Regions from separate parts of the Streptomyces sp. NPDC104226 genome, predicted to be linked through region 3. Evidence: riboswitches for the same ligand, from Rfam matches in the RefSeq annotation. Region 3 holds a riboswitch; each other region holds the start of a gene.
What was found. A riboswitch is a leader RNA that binds a small molecule or an ion and turns the genes downstream of it on or off. The one in region 3 is predicted to bind cyclic di-AMP.

Region 1 (3,267 bases), on a different contig from region 3:
TGCTCGGTCGGCTCGGCCACGCAGGCGCCCGCGTGCCGGCGGGTGGTCACGAACCCCTCGGACTCCAGCGTGCGCAGCGCCTCGCGCACCGGGACGCGCGAGACCCCGTACCGGCGGGCCAGCACCTCCTCGGTCAGCCGGGCGCCGGGCCCGAACACCCCGGAGACGATGTCGTCGCGGATCGCTGTGCATACCGTGTGCGCGGGAATACGCAAGACCGGACCTCCGCCTTTTTCGTATGGCTGTGCGCGTTGCGACTCTATTGCAACACACGATAATTTCCGAGGACGGCCGGGAATGCGAAACATTCACATCGCGCAGTTCGAAACGCGACACGCGAATCACGTGGCACGACGAAGGCCCCGGCTCTCAAAGAGCCGGGGCCTTCGCGGAAGACGCGTGGTGCGTGCAGCGCAGCGGGTCAGACGGTGACGCCGTGCGAGCGCAGGTACGTGATCGGGTTGATGTCCGTGCCGTAGTCGGCGCCGGTGCGGGCCTCGAAGTGCAGGTGCGGGCCGCTGGAGTTGCCGGTGGAGCCCGACAGGCCGATCTTCTGGCCCGGGGTGACCTGCTGGCCGACGGAGACGCTCAGCGAGGACATGTGGCCGTACTGGGTGTACGTGCCGTCGGCGTGCTTGATGACGACGTTGTTGCCGTACGCACCGCCGTAGCCCGCCTCGACCACGGTGCCGAGGCCCACGGCGTGCACCTCGGTGCCGGAGGCGGCGTGGAAGTCGATGCCGGTGTGGCTGCCGGAGGACCACATGCCGCCACCCGCGTGGTACTGGGTGCTGACGTAGGTGTCGTCGAGCGGGGACACGAAGGTGTTGAGGCGCTTGCGCTCCTCTTCGCGGGCGGCGCGCTCGGCGGCCTCGCGCTCGGCCTTGGCCTGGGCTTCGGCCTTCGCCTTGGCCTCGGCGGCGCGCTGCTTGGCGTCGGCCTCGGCCTGCGCCTTGGCGGCGGCGGCCTCGGCGGCCCGCTGCTGGGACTGGGCCTGGGCCTCGACGTCACCGGCGAGCTCGTCGGCCACCACGATGGTGTTGAGGCTGCCGGTGTCCTCGATGGAGGGGGACTGGTCCGCGGCGAACGCGGGACCGGCCAGGGAGCCGACGACACCGGTGGTGGCGAGGGCGGCTATACCGGCATAACCGGCGGTCTTGCGGCTCAGACGGCTCGAACCACGGTGCTTGCCGGCAACGCGACTGCCAAACGCCATGAAGGGGCTGATCCTTTCCTTCCCTCTCGCCTACCGGGTTAGCTGACGGGTTCGGAGCAGGAAGGTCTCCTACGGGCCCCCTCTTGCGAGGCGGTCCGATTCACCCCAGGGACACAAGTGGGTCCCCGGCTCCCCAGGCTCGCGCCTGACGGGGACTCGGCGATCGCTGCCCGGTGCCGCGGACGCGGCGGTTACAACTGACGGACAGCACGGCCGACGCTAGGCGGATCATCAGTCAATCGCCAAACAGACACGCCCTTTTGTTGCGTACGCCACACCGCATACAAGCAACCACACCACTAAAGGCCAAATAAAGGACAAAAGGGGCCCCGATGGACAAGCCACCGGAGCCCCTTGGGCGGCAGGCCGGTTGACGGCCCGCCGGAGATCACCTGACGGTCAGTCGACGACCACGATCAGTTGCCGACCACGGTCACTTCGCCGATCCCGAGGGCCCGCACCGGCTCCTCGATCTGCGAGGCGTCGCCGACCAGGACCGTGACCAGACGGTCCACCGGGAAGGCGTTGACGACCGCCGAAGTGGCCTCCACCGTCCCGGTTTCGGCGAGCCGCGCGTACAACTGCGCCTGGTAGTCGTCCGGCAGCTCCTGCTCGACCTGGTCGGCGAGGGTGCCCGCGACGGAGGCGGCCGTCTCGAACTTCAGCGGGGCAACCCCCACCAAGTTCTGCACGGCCACGTCCCGTTCGGCGTCGGTCAGGCCGCCCTCCGCGAGGGTGCGCAGCACCGTCCAGAGGTCGTCCAGGGCCGGGCCGGTGTTGGGGGTGTCCACCGAGCCGCTGATGGCGAGCATCGAGGCGCCCTTGCCGTCGGCGGTGGAGCGCAGCACCTGGCCGAAGGCGCGCACGCCGTAGGTGTACCCCTTCTCCTCGCGCAGCACCTTGTCCAGCCGGGAGGTGAGCGTGCCGCCGAGGCAGTACGTGCCGAGCACCTGGGGCGCCCAGACCCGGTCGTGCCGGTCCGCGCCGATGCGGCCGATCAGCAGCTGCGTCTGGACCGCGCCGGGCCGGTCCACGATGACCACGCGGCCCGTGTCGTCGGCGGTGATCGGCGGGACCGGACGCGGGGCGGTGGTGTCACCGGTCCACGCGCCCAGGGTGTCGGCCAGGACGGCGTCCAGGTCGATGCCGGTCAGGTCGCCGACGACCACCGCGGTGGCGGTCGCGGGGCGCACGTGGGCCTCGTAGAAGGCCCGTACGGCCGCCGAGTCGATGCGGGCGACCGTCTCCTCGGTGCCCTGACGGGGGCGGGACATCCGCAGGGTGGCCGGGAAGAGCTCCTTCGAGAGCTGCTTGGCGGCGCGGCGCTGCGGGTTGGCGCTCTCGTGCGGGATCTCGTCGAGCCGGTTGCGCACCAGGCGGTCGACCTCGGCGTCGGCGAAGGCCGGCGTGCGCAGCGCCTCGGCGACCAGTCCCAGCGCCTTGTGCAGGCGGGAGGCCGGGACCTCCAGGGAGACCCGCAGGCCCGGGTGGTCGGCGTGCGCGTCGAGGGTGGCGCCGCAGCGCTCCAGCTCGGCGGCGAACTCCTCGGCGGAGCGCTTGTCGGTGCCCTCGGACAGGGCGCGCACCATGATCGTGGCCACGCCGTCGAGGCCCTCGGGCTCCGCGTCGAGCGGGGCGGCGAGGTTGATCTCGACCGCGACCACCTGCTGGCCCGGACGGTGGCAGCGCAGCAGGGTCAGGCCGTTGGCCAGGACCCCGCGCTCGGGGGCCGGGAAGGCCCACGGCTGCGGCTCGCCGGCCTCGGGGCGCGGGTGGAAGGTCATCGTGACGGCTGCGGTGTCGCTCACTGCTCCGCCCCCTCGTTCTCGTCGCTCGCGTCGGTCTCTTCGTTGTCGTCCGCGGCGATCGGCTCGTAGACGAGCACCGCCCGGTTGTCCGGGCGCAGTCGGGCCGCGGCCACGGCCTGTACTTCCTCGGCGGTGATGTCGAGGACGCGCTGGACTGCGGTCAGGGCGAGCTGCGGGTCGCCGAACAGAACCGCGAAGCGGCACAGTTCGTCGGCGCGGCCGGCCACCGTGCTCAGCCGGTCC
Region 2 (3,267 bases), on a different contig from region 3:
CGTGTCCTCCTCCGGACGCGGTGCGCCCGGGACGTCGAACAGTTCCTTGCCGTCCGGACCCGTCAGCCGGTCGAGCCCTCCGGATTGCTCCAGAGTGCTCAGCGCCTGACGGATCCTGCCCCGCTGGACCAGGGAGAACTGCGCCACGTCCGCCACCGAGGCCGGCCCGAACCCCTCCAGATAGCGCAGGACCAGCGCCCGCAGGGACTCGGTGGAGGCCTCCGGATCCGCCGGTACCGTGCGCGGCCGGCTCGGGGGCGCGACGTACGACGGGCGTTCCCCGAACGACCACGGCGCGGCGGTCGGTGCGTGCAGCAGCGGCGCGTACTGCCGCAGCCCCCACCACGCTCCGGGCTGCGGCGGCGCCCCCAGCCGCTGTCCGAGCCAGGCCTCGCACTCGGCCGTCGTACGGGGCCGGTCGGCGAAGTCCAGCAGCTCCGGCACGAGGACGTCGGCGTCCTCGGCCGTGAGCCCCGAGTCGGTGAAGCGGGTCCCGAGCCGGGCGGCCCGTACGGACGGCTGCACGGCCTCCCGGAAGGCCGGGTAGTCCTGCGCGTGCACGGCGTGCAGGGTCAGCCGCATCAGCGTCGACTTGACGACCTCGCGCCCCGTGAAGGCGGCGTCGAGGTCGGCCGGGTCGAAACCGGCGAGCCGGTTCCACAGCGCGAGGTAGGGCGAGGCGGCGTGCTGCGCCTGCAGGGCGACCACCCTGCGGACCGCGTCACCGACGCCCATGACCTCGCGCCGCAGCAGCAACTGCCGTGCCAGGGTGGAGCGGTTGAGCTCCCTTGCGCTGACCTTCATGCCACGACCGTCCCGTCCCCTGTCGGAACGGGCAGCCTAACCGGCACCTCCGACAGCGCCCCGGATTCAGATGCTGACGCCCTTCGAGCGGAGGTAGGCCAGCGGGTCGATGTCCGAGCCGTACGAGGGACCGGTGCGGATCTCGAAGTGCAGGTGCGGGCCGGTCGAGTTGCCCGTGGAACCGGAGAGGCCGATGGTCTGGCCGCCGGTGACGCTCTGGCCGGACGAGACGGACAGCTGGGAGAGGTGCGCGTACTGGCTGTACTTGCCGTCGGCGTGCCGGATGACGACCTCGTTGCCGTACGACCCGCTCCACCCGGCGGAGACGACGGTGCCGGCGCCGACCGCCTTGACGGTGGTGCCGCTGCTCGCGGCGAAGTCGACCCCGGTGTGGTAGCCGCTGGACCACATGGAGCCCGCGGTCTTGTACGCGGTGGAGGTGCCGCCGCTGACCGGGGCGACGAAGCCGGTCGAGGTCGAGCCGGTCGTGGTCGATCCGGTCTGCCGCTTGGCGGGCGCCTTGGGGGCGGGCGCCGTGACCTCATCGGAGGAATCCGACGAATCGCCAGAAGCGGAGGAAGCGGAGGAAGCCGACTTCTTGACCGGCTTCGGCTTTTCGGCCGGCGCGGCCTCGGCCGCCGCGGCCGGAGCCGCGCCCTTCGCGCCGAGGGTGAGCTTGAGGCCCGGGTGGATCAGCGAGGGGTCGGCGCCGACGGCCTCGCGGTTGTCCGCGTAGAGCCGCTCCCAGCCGCCGGTGAGGTGCTGACGCTCGGCGATCTTGGAGAGGTAGTCGCCCGGCACCACGGTGTAGACGGCCGGGGCGCCCTGTGCGGCGGCCGGCGCGGCCTGGAGCGCTGCCGGCGCCTGCGCCGCCACCTGCGGGGCCTGGACCGGAGCTGCGGCGGGGGCCGCGGCCGGGACACCCGCGGCGTGGGCGCCGGTGGCGCCGAGCAGCGGAAGCGCGAGGGCCGCGCCACCGGTGCCGGCCGCGGCGAACCCGCGGGATATCGAGCGGGACTTGGGACGGCGGTGCTTACCCGTTCCGGACATGGCGAATTCCTCTCCGACGCCTGCGAGGTGAGCTGTCGGGTTCGGACTGGAGATGTCCGGCCGCCCCTGTGCCGGTGAACGGCACATGGACGGCTTCACCCCGAGCCGTCCCGTTGTGAAGATCTCCACCGGAGATCCGGGACAGCGGCTTATCTGGTTCCCCCGCTCCTGCCACGCGCGTGAATAGTCGGGTGCGGTTTCCGGTCGGTGGCAGGATTAGGCGGTCCGTCCGGATCGATCGCGAACGTAATCCAGTCCGGCCGTACGGAACAAGTCATGAATTCACCAACGGAATCCTGAAGGTGACGGGCCGCCGGAATTCCGGTCACCCTCCGTCCATTCCGCACCTTCAACAACCGCCCCGGCAAGGCAATTCGCCATTCGCGATCAGCCACTCACCGTCACCGTATGATCTGGCTCACGGGGGCATGTCCGATCTCGCCTCTCGCTATGGCAAGTTGCCCACAAGTAGCGTAATTCGGACACCATCAACGAGAACGACGAGACGACGACACGGAGGAGCCCGGTGACCCAGCCGATACCCCAGAGCCCCCACACCGATCCGGCGCCGCAGGAGCCGCTGCTGACCGGAGTGCGCAACTTCCGCGACGTGGGCGGGTTGCCGACCACGGACGGCCGACGGGTCAAGTCAGGACGACTGTTTCGAAGCGGACATCTGGCGCATGCCACCGAAAGCGACGCAGAGTTCCTCGGGTCGCTCGGACTGCACACCGTCTTCGACTTCCGCAACGGGGCCGACCACGCGCTGGAGGGGCCGGACGTGGAGCTGCCGGGGGTCCGCAACGTCAGCATCCCGCTGTCGGATCCTGCCGACGGCAGCGAGTTCTGGAAGATGGTCCGGAGCGGGGAGCTGGCGCAGCTCCGCGAGCTCCTGGGCGAGGGCAAGGCCGCCGCGCGGATGTCCCGTTCGTACCGGACGATGATCCGGACCCGTACCGCCGAGCACAGCCGGGTGGTGCACGCGCTCGCCGAGGACAGCGTCCCGGCCCTCATGCACTGCGCCGCCGGGAAGGACCGGGCCGGCCTGTCGATCGCCGTCACCCTGCTCGCGCTCGGCGTCGAGCGGGAGGCGATCGTCGCGGACTACCTGGAGTCGAACGCCCCGCACAACCGCTACCGGTACCGTCGCAACGGCGAGGAGCCCGAGGCCCGCGCTCCCGAGGCGATGGAGCTGCTCGCCCCGCTCTTCGACGCCCGCGCCCCGTATCTGACCACGGCCTTCGAGGCCATCGACGAGGAGTGGGGCAGCGTGGAGCGCTACCTCGCCGAGGGCCTCGGGCTCGCGCCCGAGACCCTCGGCAGGCTCCGCGACCGGCTGCTGGACTGAGGCCCCACGAGGTGGGCCGCCGCCCGCCGGGCCGCCGGTTCAGCGGTTGGCGACGGCCTGCCTCA
Region 3 (3,267 bases):
TCATCATGCGGGGGCTGCGGACGCTTCCGGTCCGGTTCTCTGTCGAATCCGGGGGCCAAAACGTCTGAAACCGGCCTGACCTGAAGTCAGTTGGCTGGCCAAACTTGTGACAGGCGTTCGAAGGCGGCTAGGTTCTGCCGTTACCCCGCCGTTATGCGAAAGGTGCAGCCTCATGCGTTCCGGGAACGGCCGCCACAGACGCCCCCGACAAGTGCCCGCACTTGTCGTCACCGCCGGAGTGACCGGCACCGCGCTCGCCCTGCCGCTGCTCGCGGCCACCGGTGCGAGCGCCGCGGAGACCTCCACATGGGACAAGGTCGCCGAGTGCGAGAGCGGCGGCACCTGGAGCGCCAACTTCGGCGGCGGCACCTACGGCGGGCTGCAGTTCAGCCAGGAGCAGTGGCAGAACGCGGGCGGGCTCGACTTCGCCGAGCGCGCCGACCTGGCCAGCCGCTCCCAGCAGATCGCCGTGGCCGAGCGGGTCCTGGCTTCGCAGGGCCCCCAGGCGTGGCCGCTGTGCGGCGTGCCGGCCGGTCTGACGCAGGACGCGCCCGCCGCCGTGGTCGACCCGGGTCTGCCCAACGGTTCCGGATCGGCCGCCCCCGCCCCGTCCCGCCCGGACGACTCGGTGCCGCACAGCGGCTCGGGCAAGCCGTCCACGGACTTCGGGGCCCCGACTCCGGCGAGCCCGTCCCCGTCGCTGCCCGACTATCCGATCGGCGTGCCCGGCGAACTGCCCGTCATGCCCTCGCCGGACCTCCCGACGCCGCCTCCCGGCCTCCCGGGCGACCCGACGGCTCCCGTGGACCCCCTGGATCCCACGGCCCCCGTGAGCCCCGTCGCTCCGGCCGACCCCACGACTCCGGCGCCGCCGACCGTGGACCCGACCACGCCCACCACGCCGGTGGATCCGACGGCACCCGTGACCCCGCCGAGCCCCGGGGACACCACGAACCCGATCAACCCGGGCAATCCGGCGAACCCGACCATTCCGGTCAACCCGGTTGATCCCACGGCCCCGACGGCCCCGGCGACTCCGGCCGCACCCGGCGATTCCGCTTCGCCGAGCGCCCCGGCGACCCCCGGTGCGACCGAGGGCAGCGGCAAGCACCGCGGCCAGGCCGCGGTCGAGACGCCCGCCGCATCTGATGCCGCGTCGGACCCGACGTACACCGTGAAGGAAGGCGACAGCCTCATCGCGATCGCGGACGCCAACGGCGTGAAGGGCGGCTGGAAGGGGCTCTACGAGGCCAACGAGCAGCTCATCGGCGGAGATGCGGACCTGATCAAGCCCGGCCAGAACCTGGATCTAACGCACTAATAGGGACACTTGAGTCGCCCGGAACCAGCTGATTGTCCGTTTTCTGTAAGTGAGACATGTGTCTCTTCAGGTCAACTGGCGTGTCCGGCCCGGACGGTTCCGCAAACCCCGCCCTCACCTGCGCAAACGTCCCTCCGGGGGGCGCAAGTAGGCACCGATTCCCCCGATGTTCCTCGTTGAACATCGGGGGAAGACCTGTCTACCTTCTGAATCGCTCGCCACCGCGGGCTCCTTCGACCGCATCGCCGAATCCTGCCGGCGGACGGAGGGAACACTCGTCGCGTCAAGCGCCGAAGGCAGGAGCGGGGGAACCAAGGTAGGCGCCGGAACCGGCCGTTGAGAGACGGTCACGGAACCGGCTAGGGGTTAAGCCAAGCGCTAGGTCGCTCGGCCGGGCACTCACTCGCCCGAACCCGACAGCTCACCTCGTAGGCGTCGGTGAGGAGAACTCCATGCTGCTTTCGGGCAAGGGCAAGCACCGTCGCGGCTCCAAGGCCGTCCGCATCGTCACGCTCGCCGGTGTCACCGGTGTCGCCGTGGCCGCGCCGCTGATGGCCGCGGGCACCGCTTCCGCCGCGACCGCCGGTGAATGGGACCGCGTCGCCGCGTGCGAGTCCGGTGGCAACTGGTCCATCAACACGGGCAACGGCTACTACGGCGGCCTGCAGTTCTCGTCCTCCACGTGGGCCGCGTACGGCGGCAAGGCGTACGCCGCGCAGGCCAACCAGGCCTCCAAGTCGCAGCAGATAGCCATCGCCGAGAAGGTCCTCAAGGGCCAGGGCAAGGGCGCCTGGCCGTCCTGTGGCGTGGGCCTGTCGAACTCCTCCTACAACGGCGGCTCGGCGGAGACCCCCGCCAAGCCGAAGGCCCAGCCGAAGCCGGCGCCGAAGCAGGAGAAGAAGGCCGAGCCGAAGAAGGAGACCAAGCGCGTCGAGGCTCCGACCACCCGCTCCGAGCGTCCGGCCGCCGCTGCCGCGCCGAAGAGCGAGGCCCCCAAGACGGGCACCGGCTCCTACGAGGTCAAGTCCGGCGACACGCTGGGTGCGATCGCCGACGCCAACAAGGTGGCCGGCGGCTGGGAGAAGCTCTTCGAGCTGAACAAGGACACCGTCTCGGACGCCGACCTGATCTACCCGGGTCAGAAGCTGAACCTCGGCTGAAACATGTGAGAACAAGCGCTGCCGCATTCGCGACGCGCAGTAGTTCCACACGTAGATCCACCACGCAGATCCACCGCCCGGCGCGCAACCCCCTTCGCGCCGGGCGGTGCTGTGTGCGGGTGCTGCCGGGCTGACGGACCCTCCGAATCGCCGATGATCAAGGGCCCTATGTCCTGTAAGGGGGGCATTCAGGCCCTTTTTCGTCCCAGGACCCGGGCGGTCGGCTGGCCGAGTGCCCGGAGGCGGTTAGGCTCTAAGCGGCAAGGCCATCCCACGGCCTGACATGCCACCGCACACCCAGCGTCACATCCCAGAAGGAGATGCTCGTGCCGTCCATCGACGTCGTCGTAGCCCGGGAAATCCTGGACTCCCGAGGCAACCCCACGGTCGAGGTCGAGGTGGGCCTCGACGATGGCAGCACCGGCCGTGCTGCTGTCCCGTCCGGCGCCTCCACCGGAGCGTTCGAAGCCGTAGAGCTCCGCGACGGTGACCCCAACCGCTACATGGGCAAGGGCGTCGAGAAGGCGGTCCTCGCCGTCATCGAGCAGCTCGGCCCGGAGCTCGTCGGCTACGACGCCACCGAGCAGCGCCTGATCGACCAGGCGATGATCGACCTGGACGCCACCGAGAACAAGGGCTCCCTCGGCGCCAACGCCATCCTCGGTGTCTCCCTCGCCGTCGCGCACGCCGCGTCCGAGGCCTCCGACCTCCCGCTCTTCCGCTACCTCGGCGGTCCGAACGCGCACCTGCTGCCCGTTCCGATGATGAACATCCTGAACGGTGGGT

Region 1: another riboswitch for cyclic di-AMP. It lies ahead of ACZ60J_RS27220 (M23 family metallopeptidase); the one in region 3 lies ahead of ACZ60J_RS18920 (transglycosylase family protein).
Region 2: another riboswitch for cyclic di-AMP. It lies ahead of ACZ60J_RS11385 (M23 family metallopeptidase); the one in region 3 lies ahead of ACZ60J_RS18920 (transglycosylase family protein).

The regions. Positions count from the first base shown of each region.
Region 1 is NZ_JBVJMS010000009.1:144,182-147,448, reverse strand. Features, by position in the region: gene ACZ60J_RS27225 (GntR family transcriptional regulator) at 1-215, opposite strand, end outside; gene ACZ60J_RS27220 (M23 family metallopeptidase) at 422-1,216, opposite strand; cyclic di-AMP (ydaO/yuaA leader) riboswitch at 1,229-1,388, opposite strand; gene ACZ60J_RS27215 (M16 family metallopeptidase) at 1,633-3,000, opposite strand; gene ACZ60J_RS27210 (M16 family metallopeptidase) at 3,021-3,267, opposite strand, start outside.
Region 2 is NZ_JBVJMS010000003.1:314,227-317,493, forward strand. Features, by position in the region: gene ACZ60J_RS11380 (winged helix DNA-binding domain-containing protein) at 1-804, opposite strand, end outside; gene ACZ60J_RS11385 (M23 family metallopeptidase) at 871-1,854, opposite strand; cyclic di-AMP (ydaO/yuaA leader) riboswitch at 1,857-2,054, opposite strand; gene ACZ60J_RS11390 (tyrosine-protein phosphatase) at 2,381-3,202, shown strand; gene ACZ60J_RS11395 (aspartate aminotransferase family protein) at 3,242-3,267, opposite strand, start outside.
Region 3 is NZ_JBVJMS010000005.1:548,898-552,164, forward strand. Features, by position in the region: gene ACZ60J_RS18910 (cytochrome P450 family protein) at 1-68, shown strand, start outside; gene ACZ60J_RS18915 (transglycosylase family protein) at 212-1,321, shown strand; cyclic di-AMP (ydaO/yuaA leader) riboswitch at 1,600-1,771, shown strand; gene ACZ60J_RS18920 (transglycosylase family protein) at 1,774-2,481, shown strand; gene eno (phosphopyruvate hydratase) at 2,808-3,267, shown strand, end outside.